Regions from separate parts of the Streptacidiphilus cavernicola genome, predicted to be linked through region 1. Evidence: riboswitches for the same ligand, from Rfam matches in the RefSeq annotation. Region 1 holds a riboswitch; the other holds the start of a gene.
What was found. Region 1 has a riboswitch for cobalamin ahead of ACEZDE_RS24455 (cobalamin biosynthesis protein). Riboswitches for the same ligand answer to the same signal wherever they lie in the genome.
Positions count from the first base shown of each region.

Region 1 (7,328 bases):
CGCCGCCCGGGAGGCCGAGCGGACGGCGGCCTGCAGCGCCATGGTCGCGCCGACCGACCAGCCGAACAGCACGATCCGGCGGGCGCCGTTCTCCCCCGCGAACCGGATCGCGGCGTCGACGTCGGGCCACTCCCCGGCGCCGAGCCGGCCCAGGCCATCCGGGGAGCGCGGCGCGCCCCGGTCGTTGCGGTAGGTCACCGCCAGCACCGGCACCCTGAGCCGGTCGAACAGCGGGAGCAGCGGCAGCACCTGGCCCCGGTCCGCGCCGATGCCGTGCACCGCGATCAGGCACAGGTCGCGGGCGCCGGGCAGGAACCAGGCCGGCATCGGGCCGAGGTCGCCCTGGATGTCGAACTCGTCGAACTCGAGGCCCAGCGCGGTCCGCGGGTCGCCGTCGAACAGCAGCGGGGTGATCCGGACCGTGTCGCCCACGGCGAGCCGCCCCGCGCCCACCGCCGCGACCGGCTCCAGTGCGCGGACCACGGTCTGCGACGTCCCGCCGACCACCTCGCCGACGGCCGCCCGCCCGCCGTCCCACTCCAGCGCGTAGCGGCCGGGGCGCTGGGACTCCCAGGAGCGGGTCAGCTCGACCCGTCCGCCGCCCACGGCGTGCACCTTGAGGCCGCCCGCCGCCGCCGGGGCCGGGCCGCGCGGACGGACCGCGAAGTCCGAGGCGACCCGTCCGGCGACCAGGGCCGCGGCCGCCGCCCCGAGCGCGGCCGAACCGGCTCCGAGGGCGGTCACCGTCGCTGCTCGTCCCCAACGCATGTCGCTCCCCACCGTCGCCGCCTCGGCACGCACCTGCCCGTTCCGCTCCATCCCACGGCCGCGGGCCTCGGTCCGCCAGTGGTGCGCGTCCATCCGACGGAGTGTCCGACTCGCCGCGACACACCTGACAGGGTGTTCATTGCCGCTGGTCCGGGGCGTGGGTAGCGTGCCAGGCACCATTCCCGGCTCGGAAGCAGGTCCCCCCGTGGGCACCACCGCCACTGCCAACGGCAGTGTCTCGTTCTGGTACTCCGCCATCGGTCTCCCGGAGCCGCGGCCCGCGCTGGACGGTTCGGCCGAGGCCGACGTCTGCGTGGTGGGCGGCGGCTACACCGGCCTGTGGACCGCCTACTACCTGAAGAAGGCCGTCCCGGGCCTCCGCGTCACCGTCCTCGAACAGCGGTTCTGCGGCTACGGCGCGTCCGGGCGGAACGGCGGCTGGCTCTACAACGGCTTCGCCGGGCGCGGGGTGTTCGCCCGGAAATACGGCAGGCCCGGCGCGATCGCGATGCAGCGGGCGATGGACGCCTCGGTGGACGAGGTGATCGCCGTCTGCGCGGCCGAGGGCATCGAGGCCGACATCGCCAGGGGCGGGGTGATGGAGGTCGCCAGGACGCCCGCGCAGGTGCGGCGGCTCAAGGCCTACGTGGAGCAGGAGCACTCCTTCGGCGAGACCGACCAGGTCCTGCTGAGCGCCGCCGAGGCGGCCGAACGGATCGACGTGGCCGGGGCGCTGGGCGGCAGTTGGACCCCGCACGGGGCCCGGATCCAGCCCGCCAAGCTGGCCCGGGGCCTGGCCCGGGTGGTCGAGGCGATGGGCGTGACCGTCCACGAGGGCACCACCGTCACCGCCGTCCTGCCCGGACGGCCCGGGAAGGACGGCGGACCGGGCGCCCCGGCCAGGGCGGTGACCGACCGCGGCACGGTGTCGGCCCGGTTCGTGCTGCGGGCCACCGAGGGCTTCACCGCGGCGCTGCGCGGCGAGAAGCGGTCCTGGCTGCCGATGAACTCCTCGATGGTGGTCACCGAGCCGCTCCCGGCCGCGTTCTGGGACGCGGCGGGCTGGTCCGGACGGGAGGTGCTGGGCGACATGGCGCACGCCTACATGTACGCGCAGCGCACCGCGGACGACCGGATCGCGCTGGGCGGACGCGGCGTCCCGTACCGCTTCGGCTCGCGGACGGACAGCGACGGGACCACGGCCCAGCGGACCGTGGACCAGCTGCGCGCGATCCTGGTGGACTTCTTCCCGGGCGCGGCCGAGGCCAGGATCGACCACGCCTGGTCCGGAGTGCTCGGGGTGCCCAGGGACTGGTGCTCGACCGTGGACCTGGACCGGGCCACCGGCCTCGGCCTGGCCGGCGGCTACGTCGGCAGCGGGGTCACCACCACCAACCTGGCCGGACGCACCCTGCGCGACCTGGTGCTCCGTGAGTTGGGCGAGAGTGGTGGCGGGAGCGGCGGCGCGGACACCGGCCTGACCCGGCTGCCCTGGGTCGGCCACCGGGTCCGCGCCTGGGAGCCCGAGCCGCTGCGCTGGATCGGCGTGCACGGCATGTACGCGGCCTACCACGCCGCCGACCGGCAGGAGCGCGGCGGCCGGGCCGCCACCTCGCCCATCGCCAGGGCCGCTGACCTGGTCTCCGGGCGGCACTGACGCTCCGCAGTCGGCTCCGGACACTCCGAGATGCGGATCGACCGACTCTGACCCACCCTGGAAGCCGGGGGAAGTCGGATATCGGAAGACGCAGCACTCAACTCATTGGGGTGCCCATGCCTGTCCTTCTGTGCCTGATCACCGCTCCACTCGGCCTCTGCGTACTGCTCGGCATGTCCTGGTTCGAGGACCGGATCCTGCGCCCGCCGACCAGTCCGGCCGACCGCGTGGTCCAGGACCACGCTCCGGTGGAACTGCTGCGGATCGTCCGCGCCCCGCAGCAGTTGCCGCCGGCCGCGGCGCCGCCCGCCCTGCCCGCCCTGCCGTCGGCGCTCCCGGCGGTGTTCCCGCGGAGCGAGGACACCGCGGCCTGAGGGTGTTCCGGCCGGTCCCGGCCGTGTTGACGCTCGGACCGGCGGCGTGGTGGGATCACAAGGCCAAACGGAGGCATGGAGAGGAAGTCCGGTGCGGGGGAGACCCCAAGTCCGGCGCGGTCCCGCCACTGTCACCGGGGAGCGCTCTCGAACCACGGCCACGGCTGTCGACGGTGCCCGGGAAACCGGGTGCCGTCGCCGCGGGAAGGCCCGGGAGCGCGTCGATCCGGAAGCCAGGAGACTCTCGCCCCCGGTTCGTCGATCCAGGGCGCGGACCCTGAGTGAGGACATCCACGCCATGCGCGCTGCCCTGCCGCCACCATGCTCCGGCGCCGCCCCCGTCCCCGCGCGACCGCCCCGCTGACCGCCGTGCGCGCGAGCGCGGCGACCTCACTCGGCCTGGCTCTCGGCTACGCCGCCGACGCCGCCTTCGGCGACCCCCGGCGCGGCCACCCGGTGGCCGGCTTCGGACGCGCCGCGGCAGCCGCGGAACGGCGGCTCTGGCGCGACCGCAGGGACGCCGGGGCGCTGTTCACCGCGCTCTGCGCGGGGACGGCCGGCGCGGCCGGGTACGCGGCCGACCGGGCCGTGCGGCGCTCCGCCGCCGGGCGGGTGCTACTGACCGCCGCCGCGACCTGGACCGTGCTCGGCGGCGCCTCGCTGGTCCGTGAGGCACGGACGATCGGCGCCGCGCTGGAGGCCGGGGACCTGGCCGCGGCCCGGGACCGGCTGCCGTACCTGTGCGGGCGCGACCCGCGGGAGCTGACCGGGCAGCAGGTCGCCCGTGCGGTGGTCGAGTCGGTGGCCGAGAACACCGCGGACGCGGTGGTGAACGCGCTGGTCTGGGGCGCGGTCGCGGGCGTGCCGGGGCTGCTGGCGTTCCGCGCGGTGAACACCCTGGACGCCATGGTCGGCCACCGCTCGCCGCGGCACCTCCGCTTCGGCTGGGCCTCGGCCCGGCTGGACGACGCGGCCGGCTGGCCCGGCGCCCGGCTCACCGCGCTGCTGACCGCCGCCACCGCCGCCGGGGGGCGGCGGGGCGGCGGGGGCCGCGGCGCGGGCGGCGGCGGCACCGCCTGGCGGGTCTGGCGGCGTGACGCCTCCGCGCACCCGAGCCCCAACGCCGGGCAGGCCGAGGCTGCCTTCGCCGGGGCGCTGGGCGTCCGCCTCGGCGGGACCCTGGCCTACGGCCGCCGGGTCGAGCACCGGCCGCTGCTGGGACCGGAGTTGCGGCCGGTGGCGGTCGGCGACATCGAGCGCGCCTGCGTGCTGTCCCGCCGGGTCGGGCTGCTGGCGGTCGGTGTCACCGCCGCCGCGGCGCTGCTGCGGAGGGGACGCCGATGAGGGGCTCGCTGCTGGTCGCCGGAACCACCTCGGACGCCGGGAAGAGCGTGGTCACCGCCGGGATCTGCCGCTGGCTGGCCCGGCAGGGGGTCTCGGTCGCGCCGTTCAAGGCGCAGAACATGTCGCTGAACTCCTTCGTCACCGCCGACGGCGCGGAGATCGGCCGGGCCCAGGCGATGCAGGCCGCCGCCGCCGGGGTGGAGCCCGAGGCGGCGATGAACCCGGTGCTGCTCAAGCCCGGCGGGGACGGCCGCAGCCAGGTGGTGGTGCTGGGCCGGGCGGTCGCCGAGGTGGGCGCGCTGGACTACCGCGAGCGCAAGCCCGCGCTGCTCCGGATCGCCCTGGACTGCCTGGCCGACCTGCGCAGCCGCTACGACGTGGTGGTCTGCGAGGGCGCGGGCTCCCCCGCCGAGATCAACCTGCGCGACCGGGACCTCGCCAACATGGGCCTGGCCGTCGCCGCCGACCTGCCGGTGGTGGTGGTCGGCGACATCGACCGCGGCGGCGTCTTCGCCGCCATGTACGGGACGCTGGCGCTGCTGTCCGCCGAGGACCAGCGGCACCTGGCCGGCTGGATCGTCAACAAGTTCCGCGGCGACGTCCGGCTGCTCAAGCCGGGCCTGGACATGCTGGAGCAGCTGACCCGCCGTCCGTCGCTGGGGGTGCTGCCGATGCTGCCGGGGCTGTGGCTGGACGCCGAGGACTCGCTCGGCCTGGCCGGGCTGCTGGACCGGGCGCCGGACGAGGCGGCGGCCGGACGCGAGGTGCTGCGGGTGTCGGTGGTCCGGCTGCCCCGGCTGTCCAACTTCACCGACATCGACGCGCTGGCCGCCGAGCCCGGTGTGCTGGTGCGCTGGGCGACCCGTCCGGAGGAGCTGGCGGACGCCGACCTGGTGCTGCTGCCGGGGACCAGGGCCACCGTCGCCGACCTGGCCTGGCTGCGCGAACGCGGGCTCGACACCGCGCTGGCCCGGCGGGCGGCCGGGGGACGGCCGGTGCTGGGCGTCTGCGGCGGCTACCAGATGCTGGCGCGGAGCATCACCGACACGGTCGAGTCCGGGGCCGGGACGGTCGCCGGGCTCGGGCTGCTGCCGGTCCGGGTGGAGTTCGCCGCCGCCAAGACCCTGGCCCGCCCGGTGGGTTCGGCCTACGGGGAGACCGTGCACGGGTATGAGATCCACCACGGGGTGGCCTCCGTCGAGGGCGGGGAGACCTTCCTCGACGGCTGCCGGGTGGGGGCGGTCTGGGGCACCACCTGGCACGGCGCGCTGGAGAACGACGGCTTCCGGCGGGCCTTCCTCGGCGAGGTCGCCGCCGTCGCCGGGCGGGACTTCACCCCGGCCCCGGGCGTCAGCTTCTCCGCGGCCCGGGAGCGGCAGTTGGACCTGCTCGGGGATCTGATCGAAACGCACGCCGACACCGCCGCGCTGTGGCGGCTGATCGAGGGCGGGGTGCCGGACGGGCTGCCGTTCGTGCCGCCGGGTGCGCCGTGAACACACTGACCAGCTGGGAAACGACTACGGGAGGGGCCGTCCCGATGGACGACGCAACACAGTCCGACGAGTCCGGGGCGGCGGCGACCGTACTGCTGCTGTCCACCGCCGACACGGACCTGCTGGCGGCCCGTGCCTCGGGCGCGGACTACCGGATCGGCAACCCGACCCGGGTCGCGGTCGGCGAGGAACTGCGGCTCCTGGTCGACGGCGCGGACGTGGTGGTGGTGCGGCTGCTCGGCGGACGCCGCGCCTGGGAGGACGGGCTGGCGCAGATCGCCGCCGCCGGGGTGCCGACCGTACTGCTCGGCGGCGAGTCGGTGCCGGACGCGGAGCTGATGGGGCTGTCGTCGGTGCCCGCCGGGGTGGTCGCCGAGGCGCTGACCTACCTGGTGGAGGGCGGCTCGGCGAACCTGGCCGAGCTGGCGCACTTCCTCTCCGACACCGTGCTGATGACCGGTTCCGGCTTCGCCCCGGCGCAGCCGATGCCGCAGTACGGGGTCAGCGGCGCACGGGAGTTCGACCCGGACCGGCCGACCGTGGGGGTGCTGTTCTACCGGGCGCACGAGCTGTCCGGGAACACCGCCTTCGTGGACACCCTGTGCACGGCGGTGGAGGAACGCGGCGGCAACGCCCTGCCGGTCTTCTGCGGCTCGCTGCGCGGGGCCGACGCCGAGCTGTTCGCACTGCTGGGGCGGTGCGACGCGGTGGTCGCCACGGTGCTGGCCTCGGGAGGTGCGGTCGCCGCGGACGCGTCAGCGGGAGGGGCCGAAGAGGCCTGGGACATCGGCGCGTTGGCCGACCTCGACATCCCCGTCCTGCAGGGCCTGTGCCTGACCTCGACCCGGGCGGCCTGGGAGGCCTCGGACGCGGCGCTGTCGCCGATGGACGCGGCGATGCAGGTGGCCATCCCGGAGTTCGACGGCCGGCTGATCACCGTGCCGTTCTCCTTCAAGGAGCCCGGCCCGGACGGCATCCCGGTCTACGCCGCCGATCCCGAGCGGGCCGGACGGGTCGCCGGGATCGCGCTGCGGCACGCGGCGCTGAAGCACAGGCCCAACGCCGAGAAGAAGATCGCCGTGGTCTTCACCGCCTATCCGACCAAGCACTCCCGGGTCGGCAACGCGGTCGGCCTGGACACCCCGGCCTCGGCGGTGCGGCTGCTGGACTCACTGCGCGAGGCCGGCTACACCGTCGCTGACTATCCATCAGGCGGTGACGAACTGATTCATCGACTCATCGCCGCGGGCGGCCATGACGTCGAGTGGCTGACCGAGGAACAGCTCCGCGCCGCCCCGGCCCGGGTGCCGCTGGCCGACTACCAGCAGTGGTTCGCCGCGCTGGAGCCGGAGTTGCGGGACGGCATCCTCCAGCACTGGGGCGAGCCGCCGGGCGGTCTCTATGTCGACAACGGCGACATCGTGCTGGCGGCACTGGAGTTCGGCAATGTGATGCTGATGATCCAGCCGCCGCGCGGCTTCGGCGAGAACCCGATCGCCATCTACCACGACCCCGACCTGCCGCCGTCGCACCACTACCTGGCCGCCTACCGCTGGCTGGAGCAGTCCTGGGGCGCGGACGCGGTGGTGCACCTGGGCAAGCACGGGACGATGGAGTGGCTGCCCGGCAAGGGCCTCGGACTCTCGGCCGGCTGCGCGCCGGACGCGGTGCTGGGCGAACTGCCGCTGGTCT
Region 1 covers NZ_JBHFAB010000020.1:94,866-102,193, forward strand. The annotation lists gene ACEZDE_RS24440 (alpha/beta hydrolase) at 1-768, opposite strand, end outside; gene ACEZDE_RS24445 (NAD(P)/FAD-dependent oxidoreductase) at 974-2,425, shown strand; gene ACEZDE_RS24450 (hypothetical protein) at 2,542-2,799, shown strand; cobalamin riboswitch at 2,854-3,065, shown strand; gene ACEZDE_RS24455 (cobalamin biosynthesis protein) at 3,169-4,143, shown strand; gene ACEZDE_RS24460 (cobyric acid synthase) at 4,140-5,636, shown strand; gene cobN (cobaltochelatase subunit CobN) at 5,681-7,328, shown strand, end outside.

Region 2 (7,328 bases), on a different contig from region 1:
GTCCGCGCAGGGTGGCCGGGCCCGGGAGCAGGCCCGCGCCGAGGCAGACCCAGCCCATGGCGAGCATCTGGAACGGCAGCCACGGTCCGACACCGCCGGTGAGCAGCGCGGACGCGAACAGCGAGACATTGCCGAGGACGAAGCCGAAGCCGGGGCCGAGGACCCGTCCGGACAGCACCATCAGAAAGAAGGTCGGCTCCAGACCGGCGGTGCCCGCGCCGAGCGGACGCAGGGCGGCACCGGCCGCGGCGAGGACGCCGAGCAGGGCGATGGACTTGGCCTCAAGACCGGCCTGGCCGCCGGTGGCGATCCGTCCCTCGGCGATCTGGGCGACGACCACCGCGAGCAGCAGCGGCAGCAGCGCGGCGAACAGCCAGGGAGCGTCGCCGGAGTGGGCCAGACCGGAGCCGGGGGACGCGAGCAGCGGCCAGCCGAAGGCGACCACGCCGATGGCGGAGACGATCAGCAGCACGGCCGTGGAGCGGCGGCCGAGCGGGACGGGCCGGGCGAGGGCGGCGCCCTCCGGGAGGAGGGCGGGGCGGGCGGTCGCGTCGCTCATCAGGCACCCCCCTCCCGTGCGTCTGCGGCGCGCAGCGCGTCGGTGACCTGGCGGACGGTCAGCCACGGGGCCGGGTTGAGGACCTTGGCGACCTGCGGCGCGAACGCGGGGGAGGAGACCACGATCTCGGGCGTCGGTCCGTCGGCGACCACCTCGCCCTCGGCGATGATCACCGTGCGGTGGGCCAGCTCGGCGGCGAGTTCCACGTCGTGGGTGGCGAGCAGGACGGCGTGGCCTTCCGCAGCCAGCCCACGGAGGATGTCGACAAGTCGCGCTTTCGCGGCGTAGTCGAGGCCGCGGGTGGGCTCGTCCAGCAGGATCAGCGCGGGGCGCGCGGTGAGGATCACGGCGAGGGCGAGGGTGAGCCGCTGGCCCTCGGAGAGGTCGCGCGGGTGGATGTCGTCCGGGATTCCGGGGATCAGCCGTTCCACCAGGTCACGGCAGGTACCGGGGGCTGACTGGGTGTCGCTGTCGGCGGCGGCGCACTCGGCCTGGACGCTGTCGCAGTAGAGCAGGTCGCGGGGCTCCTGCGGGACCAGGCCGACGTGGGCGAGGAGCGCGACGGGCTTGGCGCGGTGCGGGGTGAGGCCGCCGACGTCGATCCGGCCGGAGGCGGGGGCGTGCAGGCCGACGAGTGCGCCGAGCAGGGTGGACTTGCCGGAGCCGTTGCGCCCCATCAGGGCGGTGATCCCGCCGGGACGGAGGGTCAGGTCGATCCGGCGCAGCGCCTCGACCCCGCCCCGCCGCACGGCCAGCGCGGTGACGGTGGCGACGGGCGGGGGCGGCGCGTCGGCGGGGGCGGCGGGCGGTGTGGGGGTCAGTTCGGCGAGCCGGTCGCGCAGCGTGCCCGCCCGGCGGCGGGCGTCGCGGACCGAGAGGGGGAGCGGGGACCAGCCCAGCGCCCGGCCCAGGGCCACCACCGGCGGGTGGACCGGGGAGACGGCCATGATCCCGGCGGTGTCGCCCATCCGCGGCGGCGTCCCCGGGGCCTCCAGCAGGATGACCTGGTCGGCGTACTGGACCACCCGCTCCAGCCGGTGTTCGGCCAGCAGGACGGTCGTCCCCAGGTCGTGGACCAGGCGTTGCAGCACGGCGAGCACCTCCTCCGCCGCGCCCGGGTCCAGCGCTGACGTCGGCTCGTCCAGCACCAGCACCTTCGGATGCACCGTCAGCACCGAGCCGATGGCGACCCGCTGCTGCTGGCCCCCGGAGAGCGTGGCCAGCGGTCGGGCCCGGAGCTCGGCCAGGCCGAGCAGGTCGAGGGTCTCCTCGACCCGACGCCGCATCACGTCCGGTGCCAGGCCGAGCGACTCCATGCCGTAGGCGAGTTCGTCCTCGACGGTGTCGGTGACGAAGTGGGCCAGCGGGTCCTGTCCGACCGTGCCGACGATGTCCGCCAGGTCGCGCGGGCGGTGGGTGCGGGTGTCCCGTCCGTCCACGGTGACCCTGCCGTGCAGCACACCGCCGGTGAAGTGCGGGACCAGGCCGCTGACGGCGCCCAGCAGGGTGGACTTCCCGGACCCGGACGGCCCCACGAGCAGGCACAGCTCGCCCTCGGGGACGGTCAGATCGGCGTTTGTCAGTGCCGGGTGAGAGGCTCCGGGGTAGGTGATGGAGACCTGTTCGAAGGTGATCAACGGACATCCTTCGGAACGGGAGCGGAAGCGGGTGCGGCGGGAGCCGCGGGTGCGCCGGGCGCGGCAGGAGTCGCGGGTGCGGCAGTTGCAGCGGGCGCGGCGGGCGTACGGGCAGTGAGCGCAGGCGCGGGTGCGCTGAGCGCGGGGACAGTGGGCGCGGCGACGGCGGGGAGCAGGCCGAACAGGATCGCGGCGGCGGGGAGCAGCGGTAGCACGGGCGCGGCGAGGGGCACGGCCGGCGGGTTGAGCGCGTCGGCGTAGGCGGGTCCGAGGCTGACCATCACGGCGGCCACGGCTATGCCCGAGCCTGCCACCAGCCACTCCCGCAGAGCCCAGGGGTCGGGGCGGTAGCGGGTCCGGACGGCCCGTCTGCCGCCGAGCAGCAGCCCGGTGGTGGCGGCGAGGACACCCGCGCCGAGCAGCGGCAGCGCCCAGGCACTGCCGTCCGCGCCGAGCAGCCCGTATGCGGCGACGCAGATGCCGAGCAGGCCGGTGAGGGTGAGTGCGGCTGTGGTGCGGCGGACGGCGGGCGGGACGTCGGCGGTGCGGCCGAAGCCGCGGGTGTCCATGGCGGCGGCCAGGCTGACGGAGCGTTCGAGGGCGCTCTCCAGGATCGGCACGCCGACGGTGAGCAGCGCCCGCGCGCCCCGCTCGGTGCGGCCACGGAGGCGGCGGGCGGCGCGGAGCCGCTGGACGTCGGTGACCAGGTTGGGGGCGAAGGTGAGCGCGACGACCACGGCGACGCCCGCCTCGTAGAGCGCGCCGGGGAGGGCGCGGAGCAGCCGGGCCGGGTTGGCGAGGGCGTTGGCCGCGCCCACGCAGGCGAGCAGGACGGCCAGCTTCATCGCGTCGTAGAGGGCGAACAGCAGGCCCTCCAGGCTGACCGGGCCGCCGAGGCGGACCCCGGGGGCCCAGGAGGGGAGCGGCAGTTCGGGGAGGGTGAACAGGATGTGGGTGCCGGGGATCGGCGAACCGAGGAGGGTGAAGAACACCATGCGGAGGGCCAGCACCAGCAGGCCGAGCTTGAGGAAGACGCTGTACGAGCGGGCCCACGGCGCGTCGGTCCTGCGGACGGCGACGACGTATCCGGCGACGGCGGTGATCAGCAGCAGGAGCAGCGGGTTGGTCGTGCGCGAGGCGGCGGTGGCGAGACCGAGCGCCCAGAGCCACCAGGCACCGGGGTGCAGGTGGCGCTGCGGTGTGGGCGGGAGCGGCATCGTCGGCGTCGGCTTTCGGCGGAGGTGTGGGAGGTGGCGGCGGTGTGGATGGGGACGGGCGTCGGTGGGCTCAGCGGTGGCGTCGGCGTCGGTTCTGCCAGTAGGCGGCACCGCCGAGGGCCAGCACCAGGGCCGCACCGACGACCCAGCCCACCGTCCGCGCGGACGAGCCGGAGCCCGAGCCCGAGCCCGAGCCGGAAGCAGTGGCGGAATCGCTGGCGGAGGGAGTGGGAGAGGAGGCGCTGACGATGTCGCCGCAGCCGGTTCGGGGATAGCCGGAGATGGCGCAGAGGATCCCGTTGCTGTCGTAGCGCAGCGGCGGGGACAGCCGTGCCAGCAACTGCGCCGAGGTGTCGTCCGGCGCGAGTACGGCGCATTCGGTGACCAGGGCCGGTGGCGTGGAGCCTGACGGGGCGTCGGCCGACGTCCCGTAGTCGATGACGACCGCAACCCGCTTCCTCCCGCTGACCGCCGGGGTCTTGGCACAGGCGGCGGCGAAGTCCGGCGTGCTGCGGGGCTTCGCGCCGTTGGCGCTGTCCGCGCTGACGCCGAAGCGCCAGCCGTCGACCGAGCCGTCCGCCGGGCGGAAGGTGTTGGGCCCCGCCTGCTGGTAGGACCAGCTGGTGCCGGTCCCCTCCCAGAACGACCAGTAGCGGTAACTGGCAGCCGAGGCAGAGGAGGCCGACGCCAGCAGCAGCCCCGCCGACGCCAGCATCATCGCCAGCACGCCCGCCACCGCCGCGACCGCCCTGCGACCGGCCCCCCGAGCCGCGCCCGGCCCTGCCGGCGCGCCCGGCCCTGCCGCCGTCCCTGCCGTCCCCGCCGCCGCCGCCCGCGCCGGATTCATGCGCGCCGGTTGGTGCGGTGCTTGCGGCTGTAGCTGATGTAGATCCCGATGCCCGCGCCCGCCGCCAGGCCGACCAGGATCAGCCACCACGGCGAGAACGTGCTGCTGTTCGACGCGTCGGACGATGACGCGCTCGCGGACGGTGCGGGGGTGGCGGCCGGGGCCGGGCCGGTCGCCTCCAGCTGGGTGACCAGGTTGGAGGTGCCGAAGTGCTGCGGGTCGAGGCCGGTGGCCCTGGCGTCCAGGATCAGCAGGGCCAGCGCCGCCGGGGCGGTGGTGCCGTTGCCCTGGACCCACGGCTCGCCGTTGGTCCGCAGCCAGTCGACGGCCTGCACGGCGTCCGCTGTCCGGCCGCTGTTGGCCAGCGCCAGTGCGGCCCAGGCCGTGCTGGCGTAGTCGGGGGACGGCGCCGCGCCCGCGAGCTGGCTGGTCAGGTGCTCGCCGCCGCTGCTGAGCCGCTGCTCCAGGTACTGCGACGCGGACGCCTCCGGGTCCGAGCAGCTCGCCGTGCCCGCCGCGGTGCCCGCCGCCGAGGCGGAGGCCGACGACGTCGCCGCGGCCACCGGCAGGAAGCCGCCGCCCGCCGCCAGCGCGGCCTGTGAGCTGGCCGAGTCGTTGGCGACCAGCTTGCCGGTCTTGTCCGGCTGGTAGGCGAACGCGCCCTGGTCCGCCTTGGCCGCCGTGCAGCCGAGCTGGAAGCCGTGCAGGCCGTCGAGGCCGCTCTTGCCGTCCTTGGTCACCGTCGCCGGGTCGGTCTTCGCCGCGAGCAGCGCGCTGACGACCAGTCCGGTCGAGTTGCCGTCGCTCGGCGTGCCGGGGTTGTAGGACCAGCCGCCGTCCTTGTTCTGCACGGTCCGGTACCAGGCCACGGCCTTGCTGACGGCGTCGTCGTGGCCGCCGAGGGCGACCAGGGCCTGCACCGCGGAGGCGGTCGCGTTGGTGTCCTCGCTCGCCGCCGCGCAGGCCTTGGTCGGGTCCGCGTTGTAGGAGGGCCAGCCGCCGTCCGCGCACTGCTGGCCGGTCAGCCAGTCGACCGCGGCGGGGGCCGGGGTGACCCCCTGGGTGTGCAGCGCGAGCAGGCTGAGGCCCTGCCGCCACACGCCGTCGTAGGTCGGGTCGCCCTTGCCGTAGAGGGCCGCGGGAACGGGGACCGGGCTCGGACTGGCGGTGGCCGCGGCGGCGCTGCCTGCGGCGACGAGTACGGGCGCGGCCGAGCCGGCGAGCACGGCGGCGGCGGTCAGCGCGACGGCGCCCAGACGGGCGGCGGTGAGCATGAGTGGTGGTGCCTTTCGGAGAGCGGGTGGCGACCGTAGACCTCGACGGGCCGCTCGATTCCTGTGCGGGTGCTCCGGCTGAACGGTTGCGGGTCAGCGCCGGAATCGCACCGGCTTTCCCCACCAGGAAACGGATCATGGAAACAGGTCATGGGAACGGATCATGGACATGGATCAGGTTGCCCGGTCACTGTATCGGGACGGCTTCTCTCCGCTCCGGTGGACCCGGCTCACCGGTTCGGCATGTCGCGGTCAGACCGCCTGGTAGAGGGTCGGCCCCGAGCCGGGCAGCTCCTCCGCGAGGCCGGTCTTCACCAGCCGCCGCACGTGCGCGGCGGCCTCGGACAGGGCCAGGTGGCGGGCGATGAAGCCGAGTTCCTCCCAGGGCCGGTTCCAGTGCATGCCCATCGCGCACTGCCACAGCGTCAGCGGGCCCCCGCGCAGCTGGACGTGCAGCTCGGCCAGCCGCAGCGCGTGGTGCTCCAGCAGTTCGCCGACCCGTCCGGCCGCGTCGGCGAAGCGGTACTGGTGCGCGGGCAGCACCTCCTGCGGCGCCAGCAGGGCGATCCGCTCCAGCGAGTCGAGGAAGTCGCCGAGCGGGTCGGCCGGCTCGTCGCCCGGGTTCTCCGGGTAGAGGCTGACCACCGGGCTGATCGTGGGCAGCAGGTGGTCGCCGGAGAGCAGCCGGGTCGGCCGTCCCGGCTCGTCCAGGTAGAGGCAGACGTGGCCGGGGGTGTGCCCGGGGGTCCACAGCACCCGCAGGTCGCGTCCCGGCACCCCGGCCGACTCGCCGTGCACCAGCTCGCGGTCCGGGAGGGTGGTGGCCAGTGGGGCGGCGGCGCTGCCGAAGCTGCGGACCGCGGTCAGGTGCTCCTCGGGGACGCCGGACTCCGCCATCAGCTCGACCATCCGTCCGCGCCAGCGGGACCGCCGGGTGTCGTTCAGCGCGCGGACCACGGCGGCCTCGGCGCCGTGCATCGCGATCCAGGCGCCGGACTGCTCCTGGACGTAGCCGGACAGGCCGTGGTGGTCCGGGTGGTGGTGGGTGACGACGACGCCGTGCAGGTCGCCGAGCGTGTGTCCGGCCGCGGCGAGGCCCTCGGCCAGGGCGGTGCGGCCACTGGGGTCGTCCCAGCCGGTGTCGACCAGGACCGGGCCGCGGTCGCTCTCCAGCAGGTAGACCAGGGTGTAGCGGAGCGGGTTGTCCGGGATCGGGACGGTGATGCTCCAGACTCCTCCGCCGAGGTCCTGGGTGGCGGGTGCCGGGGTGGGGACCCTCGCCGGGGTCTCGTGGGCGGGCATGCTGCCGTCCTCTCCGAGCGCACAGAATCTAGAACGTGTTACTTGTCGGGTACAACTAGTCGGGCAGCCTACTGCACGACCGTTGCCCTCAATAAGTAGAACTGATATCAGTTCTACTAACCGCCAAGTGACGGTTCGTCAGATGTTGAGGGGACTGCTCATGTCCGAGGTAGCGGAGTACGGCGAGCTGGTCATCGGCGGGGAACTGGTCGCACCGGCCGGGCAGGACGTGATCGAGGTGGTCTCCCCGCACACCGAGGAGGTCATCGGCCGGGTCCCGCACGCCTCCCGGGCCGACGTCGACCGTGCGGTCGCCGTCGCCGGGAAGGCGTTCGACCAGGGCCGCGGCGCCTGGCCGCGGCTGCCGCTGGAGCAGCGGCTCGCGGTGGCCGAGCGGATCAGGGACGGCATCGCCGCCCGCGCCGACGAGATCGCCCGGGTGATCAGCTCGGAGAACGGCTCCCCGTACTCCTGGAGCATCCTGGCCCAGGC
Region 2 covers NZ_JBHFAB010000004.1:66,533-73,860, reverse strand. The annotation lists gene ACEZDE_RS06620 (ECF transporter S component) at 1-559, opposite strand, end outside; gene ACEZDE_RS06615 (ABC transporter ATP-binding protein) at 559-2,196, opposite strand; gene ACEZDE_RS06610 (energy-coupling factor transporter transmembrane component T) at 2,193-3,413, opposite strand; gene ACEZDE_RS06605 (SCO2322 family protein) at 3,484-4,260, opposite strand; gene ACEZDE_RS06600 (hypothetical protein) at 4,257-5,534, opposite strand; adenosylcobalamin-variant (AdoCbl-variant) riboswitch at 5,593-5,664, opposite strand; gene ACEZDE_RS06595 (MBL fold metallo-hydrolase) at 5,787-6,836, opposite strand; gene ACEZDE_RS06590 (aldehyde dehydrogenase) at 6,997-7,328, shown strand, end outside.
Region 2: it holds a riboswitch for cobalamin, as region 1 does, so the genes downstream of both, ACEZDE_RS06600 (hypothetical protein) here and ACEZDE_RS24455 (cobalamin biosynthesis protein) in region 1, are expected to answer to the same signal.